3 regions of the Arthrobacter sp. MYb224 genome follow, and region 3 is predicted to be linked to each of the others. Evidence: riboswitches for the same ligand, from Rfam matches in the RefSeq annotation. Region 3 holds a riboswitch; each other region holds the start of a gene.
What was found. A riboswitch is a leader RNA that binds a small molecule or an ion and turns the genes downstream of it on or off. The one in region 3 is predicted to bind S-adenosylmethionine.
Positions count from the first base shown of each region.

Region 1: linked by a shared signal. The riboswitch ahead of CQ017_RS09700 (ABC transporter ATP-binding protein) and the one ahead of CQ017_RS13665 (O-acetylhomoserine aminocarboxypropyltransferase/cysteine synthase family protein) in region 3 are both predicted to bind S-adenosylmethionine.
Region 2: linked by a shared signal. The riboswitch ahead of CQ017_RS03325 (acyl-CoA dehydrogenase family protein) and the one ahead of CQ017_RS13665 (O-acetylhomoserine aminocarboxypropyltransferase/cysteine synthase family protein) in region 3 are both predicted to bind S-adenosylmethionine.

Region 1 covers NZ_PCPU01000004.1:249,419-256,904, reverse strand. The annotation lists gene CQ017_RS09710 (ABC transporter permease) at 1-753, opposite strand, end outside; gene CQ017_RS09705 (aliphatic sulfonate ABC transporter substrate-binding protein) at 759-1,775, opposite strand; gene CQ017_RS09700 (ABC transporter ATP-binding protein) at 1,838-2,650, opposite strand; SAM riboswitch class I at 2,656-2,763, opposite strand; SAM riboswitch class I at 3,029-3,129, shown strand; gene CQ017_RS09695 (acyl-CoA dehydrogenase) at 3,146-4,480, shown strand; gene CQ017_RS09690 (LLM class flavin-dependent oxidoreductase) at 4,547-5,950, shown strand; gene ggt (gamma-glutamyltransferase) at 6,032-7,486, opposite strand, start outside.
Region 2 covers NZ_PCPU01000002.1:3,896-11,381, reverse strand. The annotation lists gene CQ017_RS03340 (MFS transporter) at 1-970, shown strand, start outside; gene CQ017_RS03335 (LysR substrate-binding domain-containing protein) at 1,013-1,930, opposite strand; gene CQ017_RS03330 (acyl-CoA dehydrogenase family protein) at 2,584-3,813, opposite strand; gene CQ017_RS03325 (acyl-CoA dehydrogenase family protein) at 3,847-5,073, opposite strand; SAM riboswitch class I at 5,128-5,218, opposite strand; gene CQ017_RS03320 (GntP family permease) at 5,704-7,065, opposite strand; gene CQ017_RS03315 (sugar diacid recognition domain-containing protein) at 7,328-7,486, opposite strand, start outside.
Region 3 covers NZ_PCPU01000007.1:32,658-40,143, forward strand. The annotation lists gene CQ017_RS13645 (Gfo/Idh/MocA family protein) at 1-100, shown strand, start outside; gene CQ017_RS13650 (bile acid:sodium symporter family protein) at 197-1,198, opposite strand; gene CQ017_RS13655 (HNH endonuclease) at 1,266-3,182, opposite strand; gene CQ017_RS13660 (cystathionine gamma-synthase) at 3,203-4,423, opposite strand; gene CQ017_RS13665 (O-acetylhomoserine aminocarboxypropyltransferase/cysteine synthase family protein) at 4,420-5,730, opposite strand; SAM riboswitch class I at 5,851-5,941, opposite strand; gene CQ017_RS13670 (LysR family transcriptional regulator) at 6,180-7,121, opposite strand; gene CQ017_RS13675 (DUF1852 domain-containing protein) at 7,244-7,486, shown strand, end outside.

The DNA of each region.
Region 1 (7,486 bases), on a different contig from region 3:
GGCGAGCAGGATAATTGTCAGGATCAACCGGTCGATGCGACCGTTGTTCTGCGAGTCGGTGAGCAGATAGCCCAGCCCCATGGAGGCGCCGAGCAGTTCGGCGGCGACCAGGAACAGCCAGGCCTGGGCCAAGGCGAGGCGAAGCCCGGAGAAGACCGAGGGAACCACCGCGGGAAGCTGCACGGTGCGCAGCAGCTTCAGGCCGTTCAGTCCGAACGCGCGCGCGGCTTCGATGAGCTGGCGGTCCACGTGGCGCAGGGCCAAGGCAACGGTGGTGAACACCGGGAAGAATGCGCCGATGATGACCAGCGTGACCTTGGAGTCCTCGCCCATCTTCATCCACAGGATGAGCAGCGGAACCCAGGCCAGCGAAGGCACGGCGCGCAGCGCCCCGATGCTCAGGCCGAGCAGTGCGTCGGCGAGCCGGGACAGTCCGACCAGCGCGCCGAACAGCAGGCCGAGCAGCGAGCCGAAGAAGAATCCGAGCAGTACACGCTGGGTCGAAATGCCCACATGTTTGCCCAGCTCGCCGCCTTCGAGCAGTTCGCCGGCCGCGGCCACCACGGCCGCCGGAGTCGGCAAGGACCACGGCGCGACGATGCCGGTGGTCGTCACCACCTGCCAGGTGAGCAAGACGATGAGCGGCAGGATCAGCGCGAGCAGCCAGTGCGGTAGCTTCAGAAGCCTGGCGCCAAGGCTTTCGCGTGCCTGCACCGGCGTGCTGGCTTGCTGGGTTTGGTTCGCTGAAGACATGTTGCTTATTCCCCGGCGATCTTCGTCGCGTCGGCCTGGGCAGCGAACTGCTCATCCACCAGGGATTCCAGCGCTTGATCGACTGCGTCCTGGGTGGAGACGTCCTTGTTGGCCACGAAGGTAGGTCCGATATTGCGCAGCACCGAAATGAAATCCTCACCCGGCACGGTGTCCACGTCGAGGTTCGAGCGTTCCTCGATCACCTGGGTGGCGACCGGGGCCTCCAGACCTGCAACCTCGGCCAGAATGCTCGCCGTTTCACCAGGATTGGCGGCGGCCCATCCGCGAGCCTTCTCGTAGGAGTCCACCACCAGCTGGGCGAGTTCGGGGCTCTCCTCGATGAAATCTTCGCGGGCATTCAACGCGCCATAGGTGTTGAAGTCCAAGTTACGGTAGAGCAGCTTCGCGCCGTCCTGTTCGGCATCGGCCATGATCGGATCCAGGCCGCTCCAGGCATCGACCGAACCGTTGACCAGCGCGGTGCGCCCATCGGCGTGCTGCACGTTCTGCAAGGTGATGTCCGAATCGCTCAGACCGGCTTCGGCCAAGGATTGCAGCAAGAAGAAGTAGGGGTCGGTGCCCTTGGTGGCCGCGACCTGTTTGCCCTCAAGGTCCTTGACCGACTTGATATCCGAGTCCTCGTTCACCACTAGGGCGGACCATTCGGGCTGCGAATACAGCGAGATGGTCTTGATAGGTGAGCCGTTGGAGCGGGCCAGCAGTGCTGCCGAACCGGCGGTGGATCCCACATCCACGGCATCGGCGCGCAGCGCCTCGTTGGCCTTGTTCGAGCCGGCCGACTGGATCCATTCGACGCTGACCCCTTGTTCCTTAGCGGCGGCGTCCAGCCACCCCTTTTCTTTCAGGACCAGGCTCAGCGGATTGTAGGTGGCGAAGTCGATGGACAGCGTCTGGCCGTCGGCTGCGGCGTTCTCGCCCGCGCATCCGGTCAGCACCAGGGCCGAAATGCCAAGCGTTGCTACGGATAGTGCGGCGCGACGGGAAAAACGATTCGAGAGCATGGAAAATCCTTGATTTGTGCGAATGGAAGGCCCGCGGGACCAAATGAGTGCGGTAGAAAGTGCTAGTGGTTCGTCGGATCAACGCCGAGCAGGCTCAGCAGCGCTGTGCGGTGGGCGACGAATTCGCTGCTCGTATGGCTGCGCGGGTGCGCCGCGGACAGGACTCGATCCTCGATCACGGTCGCCGAGGCCTGGCCCTCGGGTCGGCCCAGCACGACGATGCGGTCGGCGAGAGTCAGCGCCTCATCGACGTCGTGGGTCACCAGCAGCACGGTAGTCGGGAAAGACTTATGGATGGCCAGCAGCAGATCCTGCATTTTCATTCGGGTCAGCGCATCGAGCGCACCAAAGGGTTCGTCGAGAAGCAGGACGCCCGGGCGCCGGGCCAACGCGCGAGCAAGCGAAACCCGCTGAGCCATGCCCCCGGAAATTTCACGTGGGCGCAGATCTGCTGCGTGGCTCAAGCCGGTCAGCTCCAGCAGCTCGGCGATCAGCTGGCGCCCGGATTGCTTGTCGGTTCCCGGCGCAAGGCCGATGGACACGTTGTCTCGGACCGAGCGCCAAGGCAATAGCCGTGGTTCCTGGAATGCAACGGCGCACCGCTCATCTATCCCCGTCACGGCGCGGCTTCCGATGACCACCGACCCGGTGGAGGGGCGGTCCAGGCCGGAGGCCGCCCGCAAGAGAGTGGATTTGCCGCAACCGCTTGCGCCGAGAATTGCAACAATCTGGCCCGCTCCGAGGCGCAGATTCACGTCGCGAAGCACCGTGTTGCTTTCCTTCTTGGCGGTGAAAGTACGCGATAGCTCGAGGAACTCCACGTCGAGCGCCGTTGCGCTTTGGACGGTCTCGGGCAAGGCAAAGGCTGTAGTCATTTTCATCTCCATCGTTCCTGGCGGTAGCACCGGACACCGTTTGGTTTATTAACCGTGTGTGGTGGTTGCTGCGGCGTCACAGAGCCAGATCTCTTAGCCGCTCGGGATGGTTACACGACTATTACAGGCCTTCGAACGATTTCAATGCAAATCTTTCGTAACATGATAAATATTCGATAGATGCGTCACATCATCGTGATGTTTCGATTTTTATTTCACTGATCGCGCATTTGGCCGAAAAATCGCTAAACGCTAGGCGTTGTGTTCGGCCGCGTTAGGCAAGTGCTGTCCTTGATGCATTTCAATCTCCATCCGTGCACGACGAAATGTGACTAACCGGGTTGAGGACGAAGTAGACCTCAGGCTACAAATGATTACGAACCATCCAGAGCGACCGAGAGATCTGGCTCGTCGACGTCGCAGCAACCACCCACCTAAATATTGGCGCGGGACGGTGCTACAGCCAGGACCGATGGAAAGAATTGAGGACTTTCGATGTCATTTGGCGATCCCGCTGGCGACTTTAATGCGCTCAGCGACCCGTCTATTGCGGGTAGCGCGGTGGAGCTTGACGACCTTCCACAGGAACTTCCTACCCGGCAGCTGCTGAAAATCACCCCGGGCCCCGGCGCTGACGAGCAGTATGAACGGCTTGCCGGCATTTTCCGTCCGGTGTTCGCACAGATCGCCGCCGGTGCAAGGGAACGCGACCGGCAGCGGATCCTGCCTTTCGAACAGGTTGGCTTGCTGAACCGTGAGCGCTTCGGTGCGCTGCGCCTGCCGGTTGCCGACGGCGGCCATGGGGCGCGCTTGAGCGATGTCTTCCGGTTGCTCATCGAATTAGCCGAGGCCGACTCGCATGTGGCTCAGCTATGGCGCGCGCATATTGCCTTCGTGGAAAATGCGGTGCGGCTGGAAGATGCGCAGCTCCGTAGCAAATGGGTTGCCCGAATCAGCTCCGGGCAGATCGTGGGCAACGCCTACACCGAGGAAGGCGGCAACGCCCTCGGGTTGCTCAACACCAAGGTCACCGAGGAGGGGTCGCGCTGGCTGGTCAATGGGCGGAAGTTCTATTGCACCGGCACCATCTTCGCCGACTGGACCACCGTAGCGGTGGCGCACCCGCAACTCCCAGGGCGCCAGATCGCGGTAGTTTCCACCCAGCACAGCGGCGTGAAAATCCTCGATGACTGGGATGGTTTCGGCCAACAGCTCACCGGTACCGGCAGCACCGAATTCCACGAAGTTCCGGTGGACACCTTCATGCCGGAGGATCCCACGGATCCGGAAGCCGCGATCTTCCAACTCGTGCTCATGGCGGTACAGGCCGGAATCGGACGGGCGGCACTGAACGACCTGCGCTCCTCCGTGCAGGCGCGTACCCGCAGTTTCAGCACCGGCACCGGAGTTCCGGTGCACCGCGAACCGCAGGTCTTGCAGCTCGTCGGGGAGGTTTCCGCCGAAATCTTCGCCGCGGAGTCCGTGGTCATGGGCGCGGTGCTGGAGGTCGAAGCGGCCATGGCCGACGCGAACCTGAACGCCGAGGAGCGCTTTGCCGTGTGCGAACTGGCGGCAAACCGTGCTCAGACGATCGTGCAGCCGCTGGTCATCGGAGCGACCAGCAAGCTCTTCGACGCGCTGGGTGCATCTTCCACTCGCAATAGCTGCAATATGGACCGCCACTGGCGCAACGCCCGAACCATCGCGACGCACAATCCGGCGATCTACAAGGCGCGCATCGTGGGGGACTACGAGATCAACGGCGTGCAGCCCCAACGGCTGTCCGTCACCGGCACGGTAACCGGAGCAAACCGGTTCGCCGGCAGCTAGGCAACACTCCTCGAACACAGATTTTTAGACTTACAAGATTTTTCTTCTATGGATAGGGGCACACCAATGAGCGAGAACAAGCGCGAAATCCTTTTTAACGCCTTCGATATGAACTGCGTGGTGCACCAGTCGCCGGGCCTCTGGCGCCACCCGGATGACAAGGCGTCGACCTACAACACCCTGGGCTACTGGACCCACCTGGCCAAGGTGCTGGAAAAGGGCAAATTCGACGGGCTGTTCCTCGCCGACGTGCTGGGCACCTACGACGTCTACAAGGGCACCAACGAGACTCCGCTGCGCAGCGGAGCCCAGGCGCCGGTTAATGACCCGATGATGCTCGTCTCCGCGATGGCCGCGGTCACCGAGAACCTCGGCTTCGGCGTCACCGCCGGCACCGCCTATGAGCACCCTTATGCCTTCGCGCGCCGCCTGGCCACCCTGGACCACCTGACCAATGGCCGTGTCGGCTGGAATGTGGTCACCGGCTACCTGCCGTCGGCGGCCCGAAATATGGGCCAGGAAGACCAGATGGAGCACGACGAGCGCTACAACCACGCCGATGAGTACCTCGAAGTGGTCTACAAGCTGCTCGAAGGTTCGTGGGAAGAGGACGCGGTGCAGAACAACAAGGAATCCGGCGTCTACACCGACCATTCCAAAGTGCACCCGATCAATCACGAGGGCAAGTACTTCAAGGTTCCAGGCATCGCGATTACCGAGCCTTCCACCCAGCGTACCCCGGTGATTTACCAGGCCGGCGCGTCCAAGCGCGGCACCGAATTCGCCGCGTCGAACGCCGAAGCGATCTTCGTGAATTGCCCTACCCGTGACCTGCTCAAAGAAGCGGTCGCCAAGATCCGCGACGCTGCCGAGGCCGCAGGCCGTGGCCGCCACGACATCAAGATCTTCGCCATGCAGACCATCATCACCGCCGAAACTTCGGAACTTGCCCAGGCAAAGTTCGAGGACTACAGCTCCTACGTGGATATCGACGGCGCGCTGGCATTGCTTTCGGGTTGGACCGGCATCGACATGTCCGCTTACGGACCAGATGACGTGATTGGCGACGACGTGAAGTCCAACGCCATCCAGTCCTCGGTGGAAACCTTCAAGAAGGCCAGCGGTGATACCGGAAAGCCATGGACCATCCGGCAGCTGGCCGAATGGATCGGCGTGGGCGGATTCGGTCCGGTCTCCGTCGGTTCGGGTGCCGAGGTCGCCGAGAAGCTCATCGACTGGGTGGACTACACCGACGTGGATGGCTTCAACCTCGCCTATGCTGTCACTCCAGGTACCTTCGAGGACGTCGTCGAGTACGTGGTTCCCGAGCTTCAGGCACGCGGGGTCTACAAGACCGAATACACCGAGGGCTCGCTGCGCCACAAGTTGTTCGGCGCCGGCGACCGCGTGAAGGACACCCACCGCGCGGCCCAGTACAAGATCTCCAACCGATTGGCCACCAAGGCCTAAATCCTTGAAGATCAAGCGCTAGCAAAGCCAGCGAGTCCCCGCGAAATGTTGAATTCCGCGGGGACTCGCTGGCTTTAACGGCTATTTGGCCGGGTTCACCACCATGGCCGAACCGCCTCCGCGGCGGTTTGGTTCAGCCGCCGCGATCAAGGTCCCGTCTGCGGCGATTTCCACCGCCTCAACCGCACCGATCTCAGCCTGCGGGGTGAAGGAATCACCGGCGGCGGTGAGCTTGTGCCCGAAAGCCTCAAGCGCCGGCCCATAGGCCTCGATGAATTCGGGCTCCGCCGTCACCGCCGCGGTATTGCGCTGCGAGGCGCGCGGGGCCGCGATGGCTTCGCTCAGATCCATGCCCAGGTCAATGCGGTTCACCAGGGTCTGCAGCACCGTGGTGATGATGGTGGAGCCGCCGGGGGAGCCGATGGCGAGCATCGGTTCGCCATCGCGCAGCACGATCGTGGGCGCCATCGAGGAGCGCGGACGCTTGCCCGGCTCGATCCGGTTCGGGTCGGCGGGATCGTACACCGTGGAGAAATCGGTCAGCTCGTTGTTCAGCAGGAAGCCGCGCTCGGGCACCACGATGCCCGAGCCGCCGGTCTGCTCGATGGTCAGGGTGTAGGAGACGACGTTGCCCCAGCGGTCCACCACCGACAGGTGGGTGGTGGAGATGTTCTCGGTATCCTGCTCAACCACCGGCTCGCTGGTTGCCGCCGGGCACACTGCGTCATAGTCCTCGATGTCGCCCGGCGCCACCGGCTTCTCCGCGGCCTGTTCGGGGTTTACCGCGCACGCCCGGTCGACGCCGAAGAGCTTGTCGGTCAGCGTATCGGTGGGAACATCCACAAAGGCCGGGTCGCCGACAAATTTGCCACGGTCGGCGTAGGCCAGGGCTGTCGCCTCGAAGTAGTGATGAAGCGCGGTGGGCCGCTCCATGCCGGCGAGGTCGAACTCGCCGAGAACATTCAGCGATTCACCGATGGTGGTTCCTCCGCTGGAGGATGGAGCCATGCCGTAAACATCGAGGCCGCGGTAGCTGACCTGGGTTGGCTGCTGCTCCACGACCTCGTAGTCCGCGAGATCGGCGGTGCTCACATAGCCAGCCGGAACCGGGAGTTCGGTGTCCGCGGACGTGGGCGGAGCCTGCACCGTCTGGGATATTTCTTCGGCCATTTCGCCCTGGTAGAACGCCGAGGGGCCCTGCTTCGCCAGCAACCGGTAGGTCTGGGCAAGATCCGGGTTCTTGAAGATGCTGCCAACGTGCGGCGCATCGCCATCGGGCAGGAATAGCTCGCTGGTGGAGCCGAAGGTCGCGAAGCGTTCCTTGTTATCCAGGGTCTGTTCGCGGAATGTTTCATCGACAACGAAGCCGCGTGAAGCTACCTGGGTGGCTGGGTGCAGAACTTTCTTCAGGCTTTGGGAACCCCAATTGTCCAGCGCGCGCTGCCAGGTGGCCAGGGTGCCGGGCACGCCGACCGCCACGCCGCTGGTCACCAGTTCGGGAGTGAAGTTGTAGGGCTCGCCGGTTTCCGGATCGAT
Region 2 (7,486 bases), on a different contig from region 3:
CGGCATGATCGCGCCGATCGCGTTGATCACGCTGCGCATCGTCCAGGGCCTGGCCGTGGGCGGCGAATGGGGAGGCGCCATGCTGATGGCGCTGGAGCACGCCCCGAAGGAACGCCGCGGCTTCGCCGCGAGCTTCGCGAATATGGGTGGACCGGCCGGTGCGGTGCTGGCGACCCTCGCAGTTTCCGCGGTCTCCATCCTGCCCGATGACCAGTTCCTGGCTTGGGGCTGGCGAATCCCGTTCCTGATCAGCATCGCGCTGGTAGGCATCGGCCTGATCATCCGGCTCAAGGTTGCCGAGTCCCCGCTCTTCCTCGCCTTGGAAGGCAAAGCCGAAGAACGCAAAACCCCTTTCCTGGAGGTCATCACCAAGTACCCCGGTTCGGTGATCCGCGGAACGCTGGTCGGCATGAGCTCCTACACGGTGCAGGGCCTGATGACCGTCTGGGCCGTCGCCTATGTGGTTGAAGAGGTCGGCATGGACCGCACGGCCGTGCTGAATGTGAAGGCCATCGGCGCTACGCTGACCGTTATCGGCATCTGGTTCGCCGCCCGCTACTCCGACAAGCTCGGTCGCCGCCCGGTCATGATGGTTGGCATCGCCGCCGGCGCGGTAATGGCCCTGCCGATCATGTGGATGCTGGAAATGGGCGAGCTGTGGCTCTTCGCCATCGCCCTGTTCATCGCCAACGGCATCATCCAGGCCACGATCTTCGGACCCTTCGGCGCTTTCACCGCCGAGCTGTTCCCCACCCGGATCCGCTATACCGGCGCTTCGCTGGTGTACCAGCTCTCCTCCACCGTGGGGGCAGGCTTCACCCCGATGATCGTTACCGGCTTGGTGCTACTCGGTGGCGGAACGCTGTGGATCGCCGGCGCCGTCTGGGCGGGCGCATTCATTGTCGCCGGGCTTGCCATACGTGGGGTGAAAGAGGGCCGCGAGGCGGATCTCGAAGCGGAGAACCTGTAGCCTCGCTGAACAGATCCAGGGTTGGCTGGAGTCGCAAAGACTCTAGCCAGCCCTGTTTTCTTTTTCGGCTCCAACCTCTTCACAGAAGTCGAGGAATGCGCGCAGCCGCAGGCTCGGACGGTTTGATGCAGTATAGGCGACACAAATATCGCTCTCGCCGACCGGACCCTCAATTTCCAGGATCGCCAGCGGCAGTCCGTCATAGCTGAGATTGACCGGGGGCCGCTGCACCAGCACCGTGTAGCCCAAACCCCGGGCAACCAAACCGCGCACGGCCTCGAAGCTCTGCGAACTCCAACGCACCTTGGGATCCAGGCCCGACATCCGCAGATTCACCAGCTGGTTATCGCGCACCGTCGGAATGTCCAGGGACACGAAATCGTCTCCCGCCAATTCCGACAGCGCCACACTGCCTCGCTTGGCCAGACGGTGGTTGCCTCCGACCAGGACATATGGCCGCCCCGACATGACGCGGCGCCACCCCACGTGCGGCAGGAGATGCCGAGTGTGCGTGAGCACCGCATCCAGATGCCCCTGCAGCATCCGCTCCTGCAGCTCGGCGCCATCTCCCTCGAGGAGGGTCACCTGCAGGTCCGGGTGCACGTTGGTGAAGCGTTCGCAGATCACCGGAATCCAGAAGGCCGCCAGCGAGGAGTAGCAGCCGATGACCAGCGGTCCGGAGAGCTTGGTTTGGCGTTCCACGATTTGATCCTGCACCTCTTCGGCATGGCGCACCAGCTGCTTGGCATCGTGGAGGAAGTCCGTACCTACCGCGGTGAGGACCACGCCGCGCGCCCGGCGCCGCACCAGCAGCTGCGATCCCACCACCCGTTCAAGTTCGTCCATCGCCTGCGACATGGCGGCCTGCGAAATATGGCAGGCGCCGGCGGCCGCGGAGATGGACCCGGTTTCGGCGACGGCGACAAAATACTGTATTTGACGCAGGGTGTAGTTGATCACCCACTCAGTCTAGCCAGCGGCCTAAAACCCACCGAAGCGGATTCCATGAAGCATGCTGCGCACAGCCGTTCGGAACAACCTGGTCGGAGGCGCCTTGGAGCGGACACCTACAATCGAGATGCCCGTTATCTTCAGGCATGCCCGCTTATTGAAGAGGATATAAGTTGCCGCGATGCAGAACTTTCAGAAATACGCTGAGGATCCTCTTCGGGAGGGGAGCAGCCCAGCCCCTATCCCGAGCTGGACTTCATCGAACCGATCATCGCGGTCGTGGCAGACGAGCGCCAGCGCTACAAGCTCGAACAAGAGCTTTCAAGCATCGAGGTCAGCTGGGAGACCCGCGGAGTTTTCGACTGCGGCGAGCATCGGATTGCCGCTGGAGATGTCCTCTACCTCGCGCATTCATTTCTGGCACCATATGCCACGGATTCTGCAGGGAACATGCGCTACGGAATCATGCAATCGCCGAGTCCGAGCGCCGCCTACTATCGGAAGGACACCGCGGACCGCGAGTTACCAGTGCTTTATCTGCAGCGAGTTGTTGTGGGCGAGGTGCATCCAGGGGGTACCGGCGAGCTGCTCGGTGATTGTTGCGCTACACGCTGCAGGCCCGGCGCTCAAGATGAGGGCTGGGCCTGCCCGCTCTGTGGATGCTACTTCGAGGCGCCGATGGCCCAAACCCGCGGCAGCTCGGTGCCGTTGACCGCCAGGTCGCCGATCAGCCGGGCCTTGAACACCCACGGGTTGTGGTTGCCGGCGGTGCGGGCATTGCGCCAGTGCCGATCCAGGTTCTTCGAAACGCTGGTGGCCGAAGCGGCCAGCGCGTCGAAGGCGTGGGTGATCGCGTTGAGCACCAGCGGGGTGAGCACCACCTGGGCCTGCGCACTGGCCAGCTCGGCCGCATCATTGGCCGCCTCGTCTTCCTCCGCCGTCGCCTCGCCCTCGTGCAGCGCCAGCGCGGTTTCATAGGCTCCCTGCAGGGACTGCGACACGCGTTCCACGGTTCCGGCCGCCGCGAACGCAGCCGCCGACACCTCGCCGATGACCTGCAGCAGCTGCGGATCTTCGGCGGCCACGTTGGCGGCGCCGTGGCTGAAGGTGCGCTTGCGGGCCTTCTGCTCGGCGGCGAAGTCGCGTTCGGCGGCCTTGGCGGACCCGGCCAGCACCACCAGCAGCACCTGCTGGTAGAAGGCGGTCTGGTACTTGAAGCGGGTGTCGAAGTCGATCAGGTCCTCCTCGGCGACGACCGCGTCGGTGAAGGTGGAGGTTCCGGTGCCGGTGGTGCGCTGTCCGAAGCCGTCCCAGTCATCGGCCAGCACCACGCCGGGCTGGTGCCGGTTGACCGCGGCGATCACGCGCTTGCCGGTATCGGTGCGCTCGGCGTAGGTATCCAGCCAGTCGGCGAAGATCGAGCCGGTGGAATAGTACTTGGTGCCGTTGACCAGGAACCCTCCCTCGCCATCCGGGGTGACCTTGGTGATCACCTCGCCCACCTTCACGGTGCCGATCTCGGTCCAGGAATTCCCCACCAGCTCCCCGGCGGCAAAGCGGGCCAGCCACTTGTCGCGCCCCGGCCCCGGGGCGGCTACCAGGCGGTCTTCGACGAAGGCGAAGTGGGCGCGCAAGGCCTGGGCGATGCTGGAGTCCGCGGCGGCCAGCTCCACGAGCAATTCGAAGAGCTCGGCCAAGGTGGCCCCTGCCCCGCCGTGGGAGACCGGGACACGCAATGCGCCGAAGCCGGCGGCGGCCAGCTCGGCCACCTGCTGGTGCGGCAGTTCTCCGCTGCGGTCGCGTTCGGCGGCGCCGGCGGCGATCTTTTCAAAGTGCGGGGCGAAGCGGGTTTTCAATTCAGCCAGGCGGTTGGCGGTGGCAAGTACGGTCATCAGTTCGGTCCAATCCGTGGGTGCGGTTGAGGTTTAGGTGTAGAGCGAGAGCGGCTGGGTTTCCCCGCGCAGGAAGTACGCGCCGACCTCGATTTTCTTGTAGTCCACCGGGTCGTGCAGCGAGTGGGTGCGCACATTGCGCCAGAACAGATCCAGGCCCACATCATTCTGCGTAGAGGAGGAACCGGTGACCTCGAAGATGCGGTTGGCGACCTCCACGCCGATCTCGGTGGAGACCACCTTGGCCTCGGCGATTTCCACCGCCAGCGCCGCGCGTTCAGGCTGGGTGACATTCCCCGCCTTGGCCAGCAGCGCATCGAATTTGCGGCCGAGCTTCTCGGCCAGGGCGGCCACCGCGGCGGTGCGCGCCTTCAGCTCGCCCACGGTGCGCTGGAAGACGACGTCCTGGGAGTAGGTCTCCGCCGCCGAGAGGAACCAGGCGTTCTTGCGGCCCAGCAGGATTTGCTTGCCGCGGGCCAACGCGCCCTCGGCGATGCCCAGGTAGAAGTTCGCGAAGGCCAGCTGGATCCCGGGGGTGAGCAGGGTGGAGACCGGCTCGTCGGTCACCGCCCCGAGCAGATCGGCGGCCTCGATGCGCACGTTGTGGTACTTCAGCGAGTTCGAGGCGCTCAAGCGCTGGCCCAGGTAGTCCCAGTCATCGACGATTTCCAGCCCTTCCCGGTTGCGCGGGAGGACGAAGGCCAACACTTCGCCGTGTCGCGGGCCTCCGGAGACCTCGGCGTTGACGACGATCACCTCGCCGACTCCGGAGCCGGTGGAGAAACGCTTGAAACCGTTCAGCCGGAAGCCATCGTCCTCCGCGGTGAGCGTCAGCTGCGGGTCCACCGGATTCACCGAATCGCCCCAGAGCCAGCCTCCGGCCACGGTCCGCTGCCACCACTCGGCCTGGGCTTCGGCCGGAGCGTAGAAGGCGATGCCGGACTGGTTGATGTAGTGGTAGGCCAGCAGCTGGGAGATGGACCCGTCGGCCGCGGCCAGGATGCGGATGGTTTCAAAAGCGGTGGCCCAGTGCGCTCCGGCTCCCCCGAATTCGGCCGGAACCAGCAGGTTCAGCAGCCCGGCCTCGCGCAGCAGCTGCACCTCGGCGAAGGGCTGCTCGTTTTTGCGGTCGCGCTCCAGCGCGTCCGCGGCCAGGGTGGCCGCGACCTGCTCGGCGATCTCGCGCCAGTGGGCGAGCTCGGCCTCGTCTGCGCTCCCGGTGTAGGGAACGCGGGGCAGTTGCGTGCTCAGTACGGTCATTTTCGTTCTCCCTTAGAGTCTTGCTCCGAAGGAAGCAGAAAGTTGCTTTCTGCTGATCCATCGAACCTGGCGTTAGCACTAGCTGCCGAATGCAGGCTTGCTGCGGCGTCGTCGAGCCAGGTCTCTCAGCCGCTCTGGATGGTTGGTACTTCGAGTGAAACACCGCGGCATGAGCGGATGGAAGGAGCACGTCATCCGACGGAATAGTCGGTCAGAAGTCGTCACAAAGCGAGATTTCCGGCGGACTTGGACCGCCCCGAAGGCGCTGGGACGCCGTCATACTTCTGGAGGTTACGTCATCGGCGATCGGAGAGCTTGATATCCGGATCCAGCATCAATCGACCGGGCACCTGTCAGGGGGATCTCGGTTTCTCAATTAGCCGACAGCGATAAGCGTCAGCGAATGCGGGGGTGGATCATGGATCCAGCGATCAGGCATCCCGGATGGCCGGATTGCCGGTCGTTGTTCCCATGCCCGTAATCCTTGCCCAGCAAGCCAATGGGGAAAGCTGGGCTGTGCTCGAAGTTGCAGCCTTGCCTTGCCTATTGCGGCCATCCCGCCAGTTAAACCAATAACCGCGCCATCCTCTGATGGCGCGGTTATTGGTTGATGCAGGCTTCTTGGATTTACTAGAGCAGGAATGCCCCGAGGATCCAGACGGTAGCAAATGCGGCGGTGCCCTGGATGGCGGTGGCCACGCTCAAGGTCTTGTAGGCCGTGATCACCGGGATGCGGCTGAGCTGGGAGACCACCCAGAAGTAGGAATCGTTGGCATGCGAGACGACCATCGCGCCGGCGCCAACTGCCAGGACACTGAGCACCATGCCCAGTTCGGAGTCCAGACCGAGGGATCCGAGCATCGGGGCGACCAGCGCCGAGGTGGTCACCATCGATACGGTGGATGAGCCCTGCGCCGACTTCAATGCCGCGGCGATCAGGAATGGCACAGCCAGTCCGAGACCCAAGCCGCTGAGCGAATCGGAGAGGATCGTGGTCAGCTCCGAGGCTGCCAGCACAGCACCAAAGGCTGCGCCGGCACCGGTAATGAGCAGGATGGGCGCCGCGGTGCGCACGGCTTCGTGCATCTGCTCGTTGAAGTCGGCAAGCTTCTTATTGCCGTTCAGCAGCAAGGTCGCGGCGAGCAAACCGAAGATCAGCGCGATCACCGGGGTGCCGATGAAGGACAGTGCTTCCAGTGCGGCGCCTTCGCCGAAGGGATGCGATGGAAGCTTGGCGATCGATGCCGCGCAGATCAAGACCAGCGGAACGAGGATCGGCAGGAAGGCCAAGCCAGGGCTTGGCAGCTTGCCGAAGCTTGCACGCAGCTGCTCGTAATCTAGTTCGGAGATGTCGTTCTCATCCTCGGATGGCAGCGGAGTCCACGTGGACTTGTTGAAGCGGCTGGCATAGAACAGCCCGGCCATGGCCGAGACCACTGCCACCGGCAGGCCGATGGCGATGATCAATCCGAGGTTGTCGGCGATGCCGATGGACTCGGCGGCTGCCAGCGGTCCTGGGGTCGGCGGGACCATGGTGTGGGTGGCATACAGGCCGGTCATCAAGGCAATGGAGGTGGCCAGCGTGGAAACACCGGTGCGCAGGGTGATGGCCTTGCGCAGGGAGTTGAGCACCACGTAGCCCGAGTCGCAGAAGACCGGTATGGAAACGATGTAGCCGATGAGCGACAGCGTCAGGTTGGGGAATCTGGTGCCCAGCAGCTTGATCAGCGCATCGGCCATGGAGATCGCGGCCCCGGAACGCTCCAGGATGATGCCGATCATCGTGCCGAAGAGGATTACGAGGCCAATATTGCCCATGGTGCTGCCAAAGGCGGTGGTCACCGTGGAGGCGACCTCGGCGATGGGGATCTTGTAGGCGAAGGCCGCGAGGATGGCCGCGCCGATGAGGGCGAGGAAGGGGCTGATTTTCCAGCGTGCGGTGACCAGCACAATGGCCACCACGAGGATCAGCAGAACGAGGAGTTCATACACGGCGAGTTGGCTCCTTTGCCAATATCTGTGGCCCCCAGCCCGAACCTGCAATGGCGCAGGCGGTCGTTCTGGGTGCGAGTTCCGGCCCGTTGCTGCCGCCCGCTATTCCGCCAGGTCAAGCTGCTCAGGCTTTTCCTGCGAAGGCTGTTTCGGCCGGGAGGACCGGTTCAGCGGGCGCTCAACTTCGAGCATCTTGCCAATACTAGGGACTGCGGACTCAATCGCCTATGGGCGCACGCCCATATTCTTATGCCGGAAATTCCTAGAATATGTGTTTCTGGTCTAGGGCTACCGCTGCGTAGATGGCATGCTGCAGCCGCACCGCCTGACCGGTGTGGCGGATGTCCACCCCGGCGATCAGGGCTATGCGCTCCAGACGCTGCACCAGGGTATTGCGGTGTATGTGCAGTTCGGTTGCGGC
Region 3 (7,486 bases):
CACGATGCCCTGGGAGCACTCGGTGAAAACCATGGAGCTCTTCGATACGATCCGCGAGTCTGCAGGGGTCGTCTACCCGAACGATCTGGTGACGCGCTGAGCTCCGGTCGCGTCAAAGCTCTGCGGCACAAAAGCGCCGGCCCCACGCTGAATTTCAACGTGAGGCCGGCGCTTTTTGCGTGGTGCAGCCGTGCGGCTAGTTGACGGGCTGTTCCGCGGTGGCCAGCTGGTCATTTTTGGCGCTGCTGCGCCGCCAGTAGGCGGCAATGAGCGCGCCGGAGAGGTTGTGCCAGACGGAGAAGACCGCGCCGGGAAGCGCCGCCTCGGGGGTGAAGAAGTCCTTGGCCAGCCCCGAGGCGAGGCCGGAGTTCTGCATGCCGATCTCCACGGCCATGGTGCGGCGGCTCGCGATCGGCTGCTTGAACAGCTTCGCGGTGCCATAGCCCAGGGCGATGCCCCCGGCGTTGTGCAGGATCACCGCGAGCAGGATCAGCAGGCCCGCGCTGAAGATGGCCGCCGAGCTGCCGGCCACCACGATGACCACCACGAAGGTGATCGCGATGACCGAAACCCACGGCAGGGCCGGCAGCACCATGTTGACCAGGCGGGGCAGGATCGTGCGCAAGACGAGGCCCAGGACCACCGGAATGAGCACGATCTGCACAATGGACAGCGCCATGGTTCCCGCGGCCACCGGCAGGTATTGCCCGGCGAGCCACAGGGCCAGCAGCGGGGTGAAGATCGGCGCGAGCAGCGTCGAGACCGAGGTCATCGTCACCGAGAGGGCCACGTCGCCCTTGGCCAGGTAGGTGACCACATTCGAGGCGGTGCCGCCCGGGGCGCAACCGACCAGGATGACGCCGGCGGCCAGCGCCGGAGGCAGCGCCAACGCCATGGCGATGCCCAGGCCCAGCAGCGGCATGATGATGAATTGGGCGATGACTCCGAGGAGCACCGGCAGTGGCCTGCGCACCACGAGGGCAAAATCGGGCAAGGTGAGCGTGAGCCCCATGCCGAACATGATGACCATCAGCAGCGGATTGATCAGCTTGGAGAAGCCGGAGAAGGTTTCGGGGGTGAGCAGTGCGAGCGCGCCGCCGGCCAGCACCAGCAGCGGGAAGAGGGTGACCGCAACTTTGGCGCTGCGTTCCTCGCCGGCCTTTTCGGGCGCGGAGTGAACAGGAAGATCAGAAGACATGGGATAATCTTGGCAAATCGATCATCGTTGCGCCAATTGTGACGGCAATTCGATCAAGCGCAGGCGGTCAGGGATCGACGATTTCCACGTCCAGCTGCCCCGCGCGCCACAACCGCGTCATCCGCTGCGCCAGCTCCTCGGCTTCCAAGGCCTCCGAAGGCGTCATGAAAAACGTATTGACCCGCAGGCGCTGTTGTGGATCCAGCTCCTTGGAGAGCAGCACCATTGGCCGGCACCCCTTGATCTTCACCGCGTGGAACAATCCGCAGTGCCGCTCGATATGGTGCACCGAGCAGCCCAACTCCGAGGATTCCACATCCGTGGCTCCGCCCTTCTCCCAGGCGTCCAGATGATCCAGCTCGCACCGCTCGGCGGGCATGCTGCATCCAGGATAGGCGCACCCCCGATAGGCGGCGCGTATCGCCCGGCCCTGAGCCTTGGAAAACAACCGCTGGGTGCGTCCCAAGTCCAATGGCAGGCTCTTGCCGTTGAGCACCAACGGGTACACTCCCGCGTTGCATAACGCCGCCCGCGTTTCGCCTGCCGACAACTCGATGCCCGAGGAGGTTACGGCGAAATCCTTGCCGCGCTCGCGCATCTTCTCGTAGTCCAAGATGATGCTCACCTGCGGGGCGACCAGTCCCGGCTGCTTCCCCTTCGAACCACCCGAACCGGTGCGGTCGGCCATCAGCAGCGCCATGAAGCCGATCAGATACCGGCGTTCGGGCCGCAGCTCTTCCCACGGCGCCTGCGCCTCAGGGCCGGCACGGGCAAGATCTGGCGGGTCAACCGCGGATTCGGGAAGGTCCTCGGCATCGCGGCTCTGCGCCACCGCGGTCGAGAGCCGCGGCGCATCGGTGCCCGGGAGCGCCGGCGCTGCAGGACAGCCGCCGGGCAGATCCGCTGGGCGGCTTTCGGCTTCCGCCGCCGGAGCCGCCGGTTCTTCATCCTGGGCTGCGCTGCCGCGCTCCACGGCGTTGCCTGGCTCGTCGTTTTCCGCGGGCTCGGTGGCGTCGTTGCCGGGCTCGGCATGCGCCGGGCGGTTTTCGACGTTCTCGGCATCCGCGTCGCCTTTGGCCCAGCCGGGCATCGAATCCGAGTCGTCCCACGAGCTGCCTGGCTCCCCGGTCAGCTCGGCATCCAAATCCTTCAACGCCTCCCGGTTGCCCGCGATCGTCTTCGGATTGTTCAGCGCCTGCTGGAACGCTTCGATCTGCGCCGCCTGCGCAGGCAGCACGCGCAGCAAGTACTCCACCAGCCCGTTGCGCACCCCGAGCTTGAAAAAGCCGATTTCCGCCAGCAGCGCCTTCATCGGCCGCTTCCCGGCCTTCACCTGCGCGACCAGATCCGCCACATGCTTGCGCGCGGTTTCCGGTTCGTTCTTGATGAAGCTCACCGCTTCGGCCTGCAGCCGCGCTTTGGCGGCCTCGCCCTCGGCTCCTTGGCCCAGATCGTTGCGGGCCGCGTGGATCTTCTTCGCCGTCCCCACGACCAGGCGCGGATCTGCGGCGGGATCGGCGAACTGCTCTGCCAATTGCGGCAGCCAGGGGTCGAGGCGTTGCCCGGCTTCGTCGACCCCGGCGATCAGGCAATCGGCCTGCAGCAGGCGTTCCCGCGCGGTGGTTGCGGGCACGCCCAGCCAGCCGTGCAGCAGCTCCGCGGTCGCCTTGAACTGCGTCCGGCCGGTGGTGGTCTGCCCGTGCAGTGCGTCGAGCTCTTCGGGTGCCGTCTGCGAGCCGGCGTCGGAAATCTTCTGGAGGGACTGCTGGTCCAGCTTGTGCGCTCCGCTGCGGCGCAGTGCGTCGGCCGCATGGATCTGCGCGTGGGCCACGGCCGCGGCGGCCCGCTCGGTGAGCCAGGCGAAGTAGGCGGCGTGCCCCGGGGCGGGCGTCTCGGCGGCGATGGCCTGCGTCGCGGCGGTCATCAGCGCCAGGCCCCGGGCCAGCTGGCCCAGGGCCACTGCGGTGCTGCGGGAGTTGTCCATGGCCCCAGTGTGCGCGGCGGTTAAAGCTGCAGTGCGGGTTCTCTCGCCGGCTGTGGACAAGTGGTGCGTGCCGGGCCGGCGGCGTTACGCGCGGCGGCCAACCCGCGGGAAAGATCCGCGATGAGGTCCTCGGGTTCCTCGATGCCCACCGAAAGGCGGACCAGGTTGGCCGGGATTTCCAGCTCGGTGCCGATCAGCGAGGCATGGGTCATTTCGCGCGGGTAGCAGACCAGGGATTCCACCCCGCCCAGGGAGACCGAGAGCTGGAAGTACTCCATGGATTCGGCGAATGCGCGCGCGGCGGGTTCGTCGGTGAGCTGCAACGAGACGATGCCGCCAAAACCACGCTGCTGGCGCGCCGCAAGCTCATGGCCGGGATGGGATTCCAACCCGGGGTAATAGACCCGCGTCACCTCAGGCTGGTCATCAAGCCAGCGTGCCAGCTTAGCTGCGGAGGCGCAGTGGCGTTCCATGCGCAGTCCCAAGGTCTTCAGGCCGCGTGCGGCCAGGTAGGAATCCTGCGGGCCGGCCACCGCGCCGCCGGCGAATTGCTGGAAGTCGACGGCTTCGGCCAGCGGCTGGCCACGGAAGAGGTGATCGGCGACGATCACCGCGCCGCCGAGCACATCCGAGTGTCCCCCGATGTACTTGGTGGTGGAGTGGACCACCGCGTGGGCCCCGAAGTCCAAAGGCCGCTGCAGGTAGGGAGTGGCGAAGGTGTTGTCCACCACCAGCAGGGCGCCGTGCTCGCGGGCGATGTCCGCCCAGCCGGCAAGATCGGCGATGCCCAGCAGCGGGTTGGAGGGAGTCTCCACCCAAAGCAGCGCGGTGTTCGGGCGCACCGCTGCGCGCACCGAGTCCAGGTTGGTGATATCCACCGCGGAAGAGGTGATGCCCCATTTGCTGTGCAATTTGGAGATCAGCCGGTTGGTGCCGCCGTAGCCGTCGGCGCCCAGGATGATGTGGTCGCCCGGTTCGAGGACCGCACGCAGCAGCGCGTCTTCGGCGGCGATGCCCGAGGCGAAGGCGAACCCCGCGGCTCCGCCTTCCAGGGCGGTGAGCTGCGCTTCGAAGCCATCGCGGGTCGGGTTCGAGCCGCGGGAGTATTCGTGCCCGGAGCGCAAGACGTTGATTCCGTCCTGGATGAACGTGCTGGTTTGGTAGATCGGTGGGACCACGGCTCCGGTGTGCGGGTCTTTATGCTGGCCGGCGTGGACGGCGAGGGTGTTGAAGCCGCTCATGATGCTCCTTGGGTTTGCGGGGCCAGGGCCCGGTTTAGTGCGCTGTCCAGCGCTTGGGTGAGGTCGGCGAGCAGATCGGCGGGGTCTTCAAGCCCCACCGAAAGGCGCAGGGTGGAGGTGTTCAGGCCCGCGGCGAGAAGTTGCTCCGCGGAGAGCCGGCAGTGCGTCATGGTGGCCGGGTGGGCGACCATGGTGCGGGTATCGCCCACATTTGCGGCCAGGGAAATCAGCTGCAGCCCGTCGATCACCGGGGACACCAGCGAGGGGTGGGCCAGTTCGATGGCCAGCACGCAACCGGTGCCCTTGGGCGTGAGCTTTTTGGCCAGCTCGTGGCTCGGGTGGGCCGGCAGCGAAGGGTGGTGGATGGCCGCAATGCCCGGGTGATCTGCAAGTTCCTGGATCAGGGTGCTCACGCTGCGCTGCACGTGTGCGGCACGTACCGGCAAGGTTTCGATGCCGGTCAGAATGCCTTGGGCGCTGGCCGGGGCCAAGGCCGGCCCCAGGTCGTGCAGGAATTTGGAGCGGACCAGCATGGCGTAGGCGGCCGATCCGTGGCGTTCAAGCAGCGAGGCATTGTTCAGCCGCACTCGCGGGGCGGCGATTTGCGGCCAGCGGGTGGAATCCGAGAAATCGAACTTCCCCGAATCCACGACCACGCCGCCGAGCACCGAGCCGTGTCCGGCTAGCCCCTTGGTGGCCGAGTGCACCACAATGTCGGCGCCAAAATCCAGCGGGCGAATATTCAGCGGGGTGGCCAGCGTATTGTCGACGACCACCGGAATGTTGTGCTCGTGCCCGATCGCCGAGATGGCGGGCAGGTCCGCCACGGTGCACAGCGGGTTGGAGACGGACTCCAGGAAGAACGCCCGGGTGTCTTCTTCGATGGCCCCGGCCCAAGCTGCGGGGTCGGCCTGGTCGACAAAGCTGACCCGGATGCCGAAGTCGGCAAAGGTGTCGGTGAACAGGTCCACGGTGCCGCCGTACAGCGAGGAGGAAACCACGATGTGCTTAGGACCCTGGGTCAGGGCAAGCAGCGAGAGTGCAACGGCCGACTGCCCCGAGGCGGTGGCTACCGCTTGGGCTCCGCCTTCAAGGGCGGCCACCCGCTGTTCCAGGATGGCCACGGTGGGGTTGCCGGTGCGTGAATAGGTGAAGCCGGACTGGCGCAACGCGAATTTTTCGATCGCTTCTGCGTGCGATTCGAACTGGTACGCTGCGCAATTGTGCAGTGGCGGCAGCATCGGGCGGAAATCTCCGCTCGGACGATACCCTGCATGGACCGCGTCGGTTCCTTGGCGTTGGCTCATAGCTCCTTCTCGTTTCTGATCCACGAGAGAGTGCACCGAACACCCGGCGACATACCGCCCCTCGGCCGACCTGAGGCCACAACGGTACGAAGCATGGCGCCTTATGGCACGTTCGGAACTGCTCCATCGTTCCTGGCATTAGCACCTTTCGGTTTCCCGATGGTTGCTGCGACGTCTACGAGCCAGATCTCTCGGTCGCTCTTGATGGGTTGTTGTTCTTCCATGGTTGGACATCGGCATCCGGCGGCGCAAACGACGCCCACGCCCGCGCTTCATACAGGGGCACCTAGCTTCACATCCCGCGCCAGTCCCGTAATGGGGCCCGGCCCGCAGTCCCTTTGTGACGCGCGGCAACCGCCAGAATCCTTGAAGAGCCAGGGTTTTGCGCAACTATTATGTCGCCGGCGGTCCGCCAAATGACACGGTGTTACGTCTTGGGGGCCGGGGATTCAGTCCAGGACCTCAACTCCGAAGCTTGAGACGACCGAGCGCACCTCGTCCAGATAGCGCCGCGCTTGCTCGGTCAGCGGAATCGCTGCATGGTCGATCCAGCCGATCTCGATGCGCTCATCGACATCCAGCGGGATGGCGACGATGGACGGGTCCAGCTCGTCGCTGATGATGCCCGTGGAGATGGTGTACCCGCCCAGGCCGATCATCAGGTTGAAGATGGTCGCGCGGTCCGAAACCTGGATTTCGCGCTTGCTGGAGCTGGTGGAGAGCACTTCCTCGGCGAAGTAGAACGAGTTGTTCGCACCCTGGTCGAAGGTCAAGCGCGGCAGGTCTTCGAGGTCCTCGAGCGTCACCCGCGCCCGGGAGGCCAGCGGGTTGCTGCGCGAAATGAAGATGTGCGGATCGGCGAGGAACAGGGGGTGGAATACGAGCCGGGACTCGCGCAGCAGCTTGTCGATGACCTTCCGGTTGAAGTCGTTGCGATAGAGGATGCCGATGTCGCTGCGCAGGGTGCGCACGTCCTCGATGATCTGTTCGGTGCGGGTCTCGCGCAGCGAGAATTGATATTCCTCGGCCCCGCTGGCCTGAACCATCCTGACAAAGGCATCCACCGAGAAGGAATAGTGCTGCGTGGAGACGCCGAGCAGGCGACGGACCGAGGGACGCCCGAGGTAGCGATGCTCAAGCAGCTCCACCTGCTCCAGAACCTGCCGGGCATAACCAAGGAATTCTGCTCCCTCGGCGGTGAGCGTCACTCCCCTGGCCGAGCGGACCAGCAAGGTGCGTCCCACGCGGGCTTCGAGCTCCTTCATCGCCGCCGACATGCTCGGCTGTGCGACGTAAATTAGGTCAGCCGCCGCGGAGATCGACCCCTCGCTGGCGACCGCGATGAAATAGCGCAACTGCTGCAGTGTCAAACCACTCGTCCCCTGAACCATAGTGCGAGTCTATATGAATCCATAGTTATATCGAGTTACCTGATATCCGCGATCTCACTGCATGATGGACGCATCGACTTACTTTCGGCCGGCCCAGGCCACTGAGCACCAGATAGGCCACCATGGCAGACGCGTTCACCTTCAGCATCAGCACCACCAAATTCGACGAAGACTACACCCCCTGTGCGAGCTCACGAGTCACGACAAACTTCGCCAACCTGGCCCGCGGGGAAAACCGCCAGGAGAACCTGCGCAACGCTCTGACGATGATCAACCGCCGCTTTAATTCCCTGGCTCACTGGGACAATCCTCAGGGCGATCGCTATGAACTCGAGCTGGAGATCATCTCCGCCAATGTGCACTTC